3 regions of the Lysinibacillus sp. FSL H8-0500 genome follow, and region 2 is predicted to be linked to each of the others. Evidence: predicted binding sites of a transcription regulator. Region 2 holds the regulator's gene; each other region holds the start of a gene.

Region 1 (3,286 bases), 2.4 Mb from region 2:
TGCTGTAGCACCTGCTGTTGCTTGATCAGCGGTAATGCCTGCTTTTTGACAGTGAGCTGCTGCCACTGCTGCTGTTGTAATTGCTGTGTATGATAGAGCTGCTCTAGTTTTTGCTCAAGTGCCTGTAATTGCTGTAATTTATCCTCAAAAGTTCGAATTTTTACTTGCTCCTGCTTAATCGTTCGTTCAAGCTGCTTTAATTGCTCAATCTTTTGGTTTATCACTGGCACTTTACCTGTTTTTTTAAAGAGTTCACCAGCCTCTTTCTCCATTTTCTTTTCCAAGGCTGATAAATGCTGAATCCCTGTCGTTCCGGAGGCAAGTAGCAAATGTGTGAGCTCCTCCTCTGACATTTTTTCGATTCCTTGTAGCTCATGCAACGAAAAAGAAAAAATGGATTCAAAGGATGCTTTGGAATAACCATATAACAGCTTTGCTAATAATTCCTCCTGTCCAGTTGTGCCATCCTCTAAATACACCGTGACATCCCCTATAGCCTTTCCTTTCACACGCTCAATTGTGCAGTGACCATACAGTGGATGTGATAATGTAAGCTGGCCCCCATATTTCGTCGATACTTTTGGTTCATATTTACGCTGTAGCTGCTGTCTTGTTGGAAAACCAAAGAGGATTTGTAAAATAAATTGTTGAATGGTCGTTTTCCCTGCCTCATTCACACCATAAAAAATAGTGACACCATCGTTTAAAGAAATGGTGATATTTTCATGCTTACCAAAGCCATAAATGTGGATTTTTTGTATTGTCAGCATGCTGTTCACACCCTTTGGATTTCTTCTACTAGTAATGCCTGAGCATTGTTCACTAATTGTTTAATATCCTTTTCAGTTAAAGGATCAATCAGCCGAGCGCCACCCGCATATTGGTACAAATCCTTTAAAATATCCTTCCATTCATTGCTATCCCACTGCTCCATTAGATTCTCAACAGATTGGGTAATAGCTGTATGGTTATCTAATCGAGCAGACTTTTGCACTATTATTTTTTGCACCCAGCACATAGGCTCTAGTCCTTCCTCCGCCTCTCGAATTGTCTCTACCCATGCATCTACTGTTGCATGTTCAAATAAAGCCTCTGTTTGTTCATCAATCTGTTGTAAATGTAGTTCTACTACTGATGCCCCGTATTTTATCCGATGAGCAGCAATTGCTTCGGCACATTTATTTAGTAATTCATTGGCATGTATGACATTCGCACACTCTACCGCTATTGTGCTATAAACAACCGCAGAGGTAGGGGAAAACTTGAGTTCAGTAGCGTTTTGGGATAATGTTACATCATAAAAGCCCTTTATCCCTTGTTCATTGCGATGGCGACTCTGAATATTACCTGGATAAACAATGGGCGGCTCCTGATGTAAAAGCTGACGCTTATGAATATGGCCCAATGCCCAATAATGATAGTTTTTATCAAGTAATTGCTGCTTGGTGAAAGGCGCGTACATGGCATGGGAGGTATCACTTGCCTCGCTGCCATGAAGCATCCCAATATGAATCACCTGCTGATCTTGTGCAATTGGGTATGTGTCAATCATCGACTGCTTTAAATGACGCTGATCATAGCTAAAGCCGTAAATATTAACTTGCTGATCGCGAATTTTTAATTGGACTACACTTGTCTCCGATGGTAGCTCATAGACATTACTTGGCAAAGCAAATCGTGTCCATGTACCATTTAAGTGATCATGATTACCATAGCTAATAATCACGGGGATATTATGCTGAAAAAGTTTTTCCATAGCATCCTGAAACCTTCGTTGTGCTTGCAAGCTTCGATTTTCGCCATCATAAATATCTCCTACAATCAGTAGAAAATCAGGTTTCTCTTCAATCGCCTTGTGAATAATTTTATCAAAGGCATCAAAGGTACTGGACCGAATTTTTTTAAAAATATGTTCAGGTAAACCAAATAAACCTTTAAATGGACTATCTAAATGTAAATCTGCCAAATGAAAAAAACGAATTGCTGACATTCAATCACCCCAACTATTGACCACTTTGTGAGTTACTATAAAACCCTAATAAAAGAGGTCTCTTATAAAATCGAATATTTGTTCTATTTTACCATATTTCTTGCTGAATGGAAAATGTTTTACCTCTAAGAATACCTTTGCCTTACTTTTTCCACAATTTTCGTAATTTATCAAAAAATTCACTAGTTTTATCGTGAAGTTTAGAAATCTTCTATGTATAATAGAACTATATTTAAGTAAAAAGGTGGGGTTTGTATGGAGAATTATCGTTTTACAGCTTTTGAAAAAACAGGGGAAACATTGTTTGATGAAACATGGACATTTGAAAATGATGAGGCTGCTAAAGTAAATGGACAACAGCAAATTGAAGAAAAAGGCGTTGCTGAAAAAACTCATCGTCTTGTTAACTCTTCAGGGAAATTAATTTTATTCCATGTTTAGTGACTGGTAAAAGGCACGTAGTAAATGTTGCTACGTGCCTTTTACTATCGTTATTTTCCAATAAAGGCTGGCGTTCTTTTCTCTACAAACGCATGGATACCTTCTAAATGATCTGTCGTTTTACGCATAGCAGATTGTCCTTCCGCTTCCAATGCCAGGATACTTTCTAGCTGAGGTAAATTTTGAGCATGTAGAATTTTTTTCGTTGTAATCATCGCAGCAATAGGCGATGCAAGCATTTTTCCAACAAGCTGATCCGCCATAGCAAATACCGTGCCATCCGGTGCCATATAATCAATTAACCCTACGTCCAATGCTTCCTTTGCTGTTAGTACCTTTCCTTCCCAAATCATTTGTTTAGCTTTTACAGTACCCACACGCTCCTTCATAAAGAAATGACCGCCGCCATCTGGAATAAGCCCTATACCAATGAAGTTCATTGCTAGCTTGCTATTTTCACATGCTACAACTATATCTGCCCCTAACGTTAGACTAAAGCCCAATCCTGCCGATGCACCATGAACTGCTGCAATAACAATCATTGGTAGCTGATAATAGGCCTTGACAATACGTGTAAGATAGGTCATTGCTTCGTCAATATCTAGGGGATTGTCTTTATCAAGCATTGCCTTAATATCGCCACCTGCTGAGAAAACCTTTCCTTCCCCACGAATCACCAGCACCTGTATATCCTGCTCCCGCTGTAGTGCCTCAAAGCATTCTGCAAGCTCACGCATCATTATCCCATCCATTGCATTCATCGCCTGTGGTCGATTCAATGTTAGTGTTGCACGGCGCTCTAATTTTTCTAGTGTAATTGTTGAAAATTCCATCTCATTACCCCCAATATGAATA
Region 2 (3,286 bases):
TTTAGCAGTGCAGTGGCATCCAGAGGAATTAGCTACTGTAGGAGACGAACATGCACAAAGGCTATTTTCAGCGTTTATTGAGGCTAGCTTGAAATTCAAGAGGAAGGAAATAGCAGGATAAAAAATTTTTCGCTAAATTTAAAACTCGAATGATCCTACGAAACATGCATGGAGTGTTGTGGAATCGTTCGAGTTTTTATTATTTAGCTTTTTGTGCATAAAACAATCATGAGCTTTCTTCTCCCAACCCTGGCATGAAAATAAGTTCTTCCTGTCCATAATGGTAGGGACACAAACAGGATGTAAGACGCGGCTTTTTTTGGTGGCTTAGACCCTGGGCATAAAACTGTTTGAGTGAATTTGGTGTTCAACCCTTTGTTAGCTCCACTTGATAGTCGGATGACTACGTACAGAAAAATGCTTATTTTCAAATTCACTCACTGTTTGTGATCTTTATTGTTTGGAGTGATTTTTATGGAGGTATTTATTAAGAATTGTGCAGGCTTAGATGTGCATTCTGAGACAATTGTTGCTTGCGTTTTAAAAGGGAGACACGAAAACGAAGTATATCAAGAAACAGAAACTTTCCCTACGCTCACGAAAGATTTGTTTCGTCTATTGAAATGGTTAGAAAGCCATGAAGTTACACATATTGCGATGGAGAGTACGGGTGTGTATTGGAAACCTGTATTTAATATTTTGGAGGACTTTTTTGATAGTACACTTGCGAATGCCCAACGAATCAAAAACGTTCCTGGCAGAAAAACAGACGTTTCAGATGCAGAATGGATTGCGAAGTTATTACGTCATGGCTTGATTGAAAAGAGTTTTGTTCCACCCGTGGAGATTCGAGAACTCAGAGATTTAACAAGACTTCGGAAAAAGTGGATTGGTCATTTAACTTCTGAAAAGAATCGCATTCAAAAAGTATTAGAAAGTTCAAATGTCAAACTAAGTACTGTGATTTCAGATGTATTTGGCGTATCCGGGCGTAAATTACTAAATCGATTAATTGAACAAGGTTATGTAGATGAAGCCGATGTCGAAAAGAATATTCATGGAAGGTTAGCCCCTAAAAAACAATTGATTACCGATTCTTTATTTGGAACACTCAATGAACATCAACTATTTCTTATTCGCCAATCTTGGCGACACATTGAATATTTGGAGTCATTGGTTTTAGAAATTGAAGAACGGATTAATCAACTATTACAAAATTATCATGAAGAACTTCAATTATTAATGACAATTCCAGGTATAAAAAAAGATACTGCCGCAGTTATCATTGCAGAAATCGGTGTAAACATGAATCAGTTTCCCACATCACAACACCTTGCTTCATGGGCAGGCGTATCTCCTGGTAATCATGAGAGTGCAGGAAAAAGAAAAAGTACGCGTTCTATTAAGGGAAATCCACACATTAAATCGGCCATGTGTGAGGCAGCTTGGGCAGTTTCAAGAAGTCGAAATCGTTGGTTAGCGAACAAATATTGGTCACTCGCAGCACGAAGAGGCAAGAAAAAAGCACTCGTTGCGATTTCGCATCGAATGCTTCGAATTATTTACTCCATGCTACTGAACAAGGAGCCATATAAAGAACCACAATTGGTTTCGTTTAACCAAAAACCAAAAGTTATAAACCAAGATACCTTCCGACAGGTACCTTTGCTTTCTCATTGGCTTTTTTCGTTATTTATAGAATGACCTAGTCCACTTAATAATATTCAAAAAACAAAGGCATTATTTATTTTCACAGAAAAAAGAGGATATATGCTTGGCAAAGAAATGCATAATCCTCAAAGCTTACTTTTATAAAGCATTAATGAACGCGGCGATAAAGGCCTACAACCTGTCCTAAAATGGAAACCTGATCAACGATAATTGGCTCCATTGTTGCATTTTCAGGCTGTAAACGGAAATGATTTTTTTCCTTAAAGAAACGCTTTACAGTCGCTTCATCCTCAGCCGTCATCGCCACAACAATATCTCCATTATCAGCAGTGGACTTTTGCTTGACAATAACTAAGTCCCCGTCAAAAATACCTGCTTCGATCATGGATTCACCCATAATCTCTAACATAAATAATTGGTCCTCACTTGTCCCATAGGCATCTGGTAGCGGGAAGTACTCTTCGATGTTTTCAATCGCCGTAATAGGAGAACCAGCCGTTACTTTCCCGACAAGCGGGACATGAATAACATTTTGCTTTTGAATCGCATCCTCTGGCTCTAAAATTTCAATGGCACGTGGCTTCGTTGGATCTCGGCGAATAAGACCTTTTTGTTCTAACCGAGCTAAATGACCGTGAACGGTTGAGCTTGAAGCAAGTCCAACTGCTTCTCCAATTTCACGTACTGATGGCGGATAGCCTTTCGTGCGCACCTCTTCCTTAATAAAAGCTAGAATATCCTCTTGTCTTTTTGTCACTTTTTTCATATTTGCTCACCTCTTTTTTTTAATATCATTCTTCTTATTTGATAGTATAACAGAATGCGAACATGTATGCAAACATAGGTTCGAAAAGTGTTTGACAAAAACGTTTGTTCGTTTTATTATAGAACGTATATTCCGAACAAACATTCTGGAAAAGGGGTTATGATGATGACTTGGTTAAAGAAGAATACGCATATCTCAATTTTAGCAGGAGCTTGTTTACTGTTTGCAGCATACCTTTACATGACTGATCCAGGAGATATAAGTTACACAAAAATTCAAATTGAGCATGGAGATAGCTTATGGTCGTTAGCAGAGCAATATCGTGGTAAAATGAGTTCAGATGATTGGATTAAGCTTGTTAAAATGGAGAATGAGTTAACAGATATTAAAATTGTAGCAGGAAAATCATTAGTCATACCTGTATTGGGTGATCAAGCCAATCCCATCAAAATCATTGAAATTGCGAGAAGTGAACAATGAGAAATAATCAACTAACAGCCGTTGTCTATTGTCGTGTGAGCACTGAAAAAGAGACACAAAGCTCCTCCTTAGAGCGTCAGCAGGAAGAACTGCAACGCTATGCCAAAGAGCAGGGCTATGAAGTGAAGGGCGTTTTTAAGGACAAGCATAGTGGCTATGATGTAGAACGAGAAGGCTTGCTTGAAATGCTTGATTTCATTAAAGAAAAAAATGTGAGTGCCCTTTTTGTACAAGATGAAACACGTTTAGGTCGTGGAAATGCGAGAATGGCGGTACTGCATTTATTGCAAAAATCAGCAACTGATGTGTTTTCCATGCATGATGCAGGACCCGTTCAATTAAATGAAATGGATACAATGCTGCTTGAGA
Region 3 (3,286 bases), 1.8 Mb from region 2:
GCTGGTTTAACAAGTGTTTCCCATTCATCTGTACCAGCTAATTGCTTTAATAGTAATACTTCTATATGGGCCCCTGTCTCCTCTTTCACACCCATTAAACGTGCTGGTAATACTTTTGTATCGTTTAATACAAGACAATCACCAGCCTGTAGCTCCTCTACAATATGAGTAAAGTGGTGATGCTCTACTTTATGGGAGTTAGGTGTTACAACCATTAATCGACTCGCTGTACGATCCACTAATGGCGTTTGGGCAATAAGTTCCTCTGGTAATGCAAAATCAAAATCTTCTACACGCATGAAAAAAACTTCCTTTTTTATGTTTGTTGGGGATATTCGTATCCAAAATGTTCGTAGGCTAACTGCGTTGCTACTCTTCCTCTTGGTGTACGCTGGATAAGGCCTATTTGCATTAAATAAGGCTCGTATACATCCTCTATCGTCACTCGCTCCTCACCAATTGATGCAGCAAGCGTATCTAAGCCCACAGGACCTCCTCGAAAGCGTTCAATCATATTGGATACAAGCTTATGGTCAATATGATCAAGCCCTCTAGGATCGACTTGTAATAGCTCTAATGCCTGCTTCGCAAGACCCTCCGTTATCATACCATCTCCAAGCACTTGTGCATAATCTCGCACTCGCTTTAATAGACGATTAGCAATGCGCGGTGTGCCACGCGAGCGTCTTGCCATTTCCATTGCCGCAACTGGTTCAATTTCCACATCAAATAAATGCGCACTACGTACAACAATTTCAGCTAGTGAACGATCATCGTAATATTCGAGGCGTAGCAATACACCGAAACGATCCCGTAAAGGAGCTGATAAGGCACCAGCTCTGGTTGTAGCACCTACAAGGGTAAAGGGAGGTAAATCAAGGCGAACAGAACGTGCTTCAGGCCCCTTGCCCACGACAATATCTAAACAGAAGTCTTCCATTGCTGGATATAAAACTTCTTCAATAGCACGAGGGAGTCGATGAATTTCATCAATAAATAAAACGTCCCCAGGCTCTAGTGAACTTAAAATAGCTGCTAAATCTCCTGGACGCTCAATCGCAGGTCCACTTGTCATACGGACATTAACATTCATCTCATTTGCAATAACAGCAGCTAACGTTGTTTTACCAAGCCCTGGAGGTCCATATAGCAGCACATGATCTAAACTTTCCTGACGAAGCTTTGCGGCTTCAATAAATATCTGCAAATTTTCCTTTACTTTATGCTGCCCAATATATTGTGATAGCCGTTGTGGACGTAATGATAATTCGAACTGCTCATCATAGCTTCCTGCTTCACCAGCCATTATCCGTTCAGACATGCCTCTCCTCTCCTTTCCTTACTTTAATTTTAATAGTAGCTGTAACGCCTGTTTCATATACGCATCGGTTGTGTCAAGCTTATCATTATCCTCAAGCTGCGGACGAATTTTTTCAAGCTCTTTTTCAGAATACCCAAGTGCCATTAATGCCAGTATTGCTTCCTCTAGCTCATGTTTATTCGGATGGACACCAAACAATGGCAGCTCCTCTTCCGTACTTGGCAACTCTAATGTTTCTAATAAAGCGCCTAGCTTGCCTTTTAAATCGAGGATCATTTGGCGCGCTGTTTTTTTCCCGACGCCTGGAAACTTCACTAAAAACGTTTCATCCTCACGCTCAATGGCACTAATCACCTGCTGCGGATTGCCAGTAGCTAAAATAGCTAGCGCCCCCTTTGGCCCTATACCTGATACTAAAATAAGCTTACGGAAGAGCTCACGTTGATCTAAATTTGGAAAACCATATAATACTTGTGCATCCTCACGTACATGCAAATGGACATAAATTTGTTGTTCAAGTGCCGATAGCCGAAAGGCAAATGGATTGGGCGTATTAAGTTGCCAGCCAATGCCCTGTTGTTCAAGTACAATATATTCAGGTGTAACACGAGTAATTTGTCCTTTTAAATAATCATACATCTACAATCCCTCACAATCATCGTCTTCGATTATAGCATAGAGCGAACGAATGCTCGACAAAAAGTAAAAAGTGCTGTGCACAGACAAAAATGACCGCCAAATGACGGTCATTTTTTCACAAATCTATCAATATCGTACCACAATTTTGGCCAATAGGTGAGGGCTCGTTTTGTAAATGGCACTAAATAATCTAAAAATACTAGCTGCTGCTCCAGCGGTAAGTCCACCGCAAACAGCCACTCACGCAAAAGCTCATTTGGATATTTCAAGCGATGAAGCTTTCTTTTATCTAAGCGCTTCAGCTCAGGCAACTCTGCAAATATCTTGCCAAGGTCATAGTCAACAGCTGGCAATACACGATGTAGCCATAAAATATACTCATCATCCGCTTCTCCAAGATGTGCTAAATCAAAATCAATTAAGCGTAATTGTCCATCAGAGCACCATAGAAAATTATGATGAACAACATCTCCATGTAAAAGCGTAATGTCTTTTTCAGGTGTATCCTCCATCGATATTAGCTGTAGCGACTGATCACTATAATGTAAAATTTGATCGATTTCTTCTCCTGTTAAAAAAGCACGAAAGTCATTTCTCCTACTTTTAAAACGCATATAACGCATTTGCCATTTTAAAAGCTGCGAGTAGGTATGCAAGCCAGGCACACGTTGCCAGGCAATTTTTTTATGTGTATCATGTAAAGCTATTAAGAGCTTTAAAGATTCCTTACGATCTTTTGCATAAGCAAAGTTTGCACCATGACTTCCCTCTTGCCATGCTTGCACAATTAATTGCTCATCATCGCTTTGCACGATTGGTAAAATAAGAGAAGGCTCCATACATCCTAGCTGGCGATGAATAGACCTGACCTTCTCCGCAATTTCTACTTGCTTTGCCCGTTTAACAAAATAAGTCTTTGATTGATATTTATATTTCCAAATATTCGGCTTTACCTCTTCAACAATATACGCTTTTTTACCATCGATAAGGCGTCATCCCGCCTGGGAAATAATGCGGTGGCATCCAAGGGCCACCTGACGGGCATGGAGGCGGCGGACAGTGACTAGGATCCATATACCAAGTAGGCATCATTGCTGGTTGTGAACCACAGCCACAAGATTGACCCATATTCATATCAGGCATCATCATTGGTGGTGATTGTGGACCGCAGCCACAAGATTGACCCATATTCATATCAGGCATCATCATTGGTGGTGACTGTGGACCGCAGCCACAAGATTGACCCATATTCATATCAGGCATCATCATTGGTGGTGACTGTGGACCGCAGCTACAGGATTGACCCATGTTCATATCAAATTGTGG

The links. Region 2 encodes LexA, which represses DNA repair genes until DNA is damaged. Its sites were predicted from a motif close to CGAACATATGTTCG; they were not measured.
Region 1: the regulator LexA is predicted to act here: its motif matches at 2,062-2,075, upstream of MHB44_RS18540 (DNA repair exonuclease).
Region 3: the regulator LexA is predicted to act here: its motif matches at 2,003-2,016, upstream of ruvA (Holliday junction branch migration protein RuvA).

The regions. Positions count from the first base shown of each region.
Region 1 is NZ_CP150292.1:3,880,907-3,884,192, forward strand. It holds gene MHB44_RS18535 (AAA family ATPase) at 1-770, opposite strand, end outside; gene MHB44_RS18540 (DNA repair exonuclease) at 776-1,990, opposite strand; gene MHB44_RS18545 (YhzD family protein) at 2,246-2,431, shown strand; gene MHB44_RS18550 (enoyl-CoA hydratase) at 2,482-3,264, opposite strand.
Region 2 is NZ_CP150292.1:1,406,706-1,409,991, forward strand. It holds gene MHB44_RS06510 (gamma-glutamyl-gamma-aminobutyrate hydrolase family protein) at 1-121, shown strand, start outside; partial or broken gene MHB44_RS06515 (IS110 family transposase) at 475-1,611, shown strand; gene lexA (transcriptional repressor LexA) at 1,820-2,437, opposite strand; gene MHB44_RS06525 (LysM peptidoglycan-binding domain-containing protein) at 2,597-2,917, shown strand; gene MHB44_RS06530 (recombinase family protein) at 2,914-3,286, shown strand, end outside.
Region 3 is NZ_CP150292.1:3,239,373-3,242,658, forward strand. It holds gene queA (tRNA preQ1(34) S-adenosylmethionine ribosyltransferase-isomerase QueA) at 1-299, opposite strand, end outside; gene ruvB (Holliday junction branch migration DNA helicase RuvB) at 317-1,321, opposite strand; gene ruvA (Holliday junction branch migration protein RuvA) at 1,340-1,960, opposite strand; gene MHB44_RS15475 (phosphotransferase) at 2,068-2,946, opposite strand; gene MHB44_RS15480 (LysM domain-containing protein) at 2,936-3,286, opposite strand, start outside.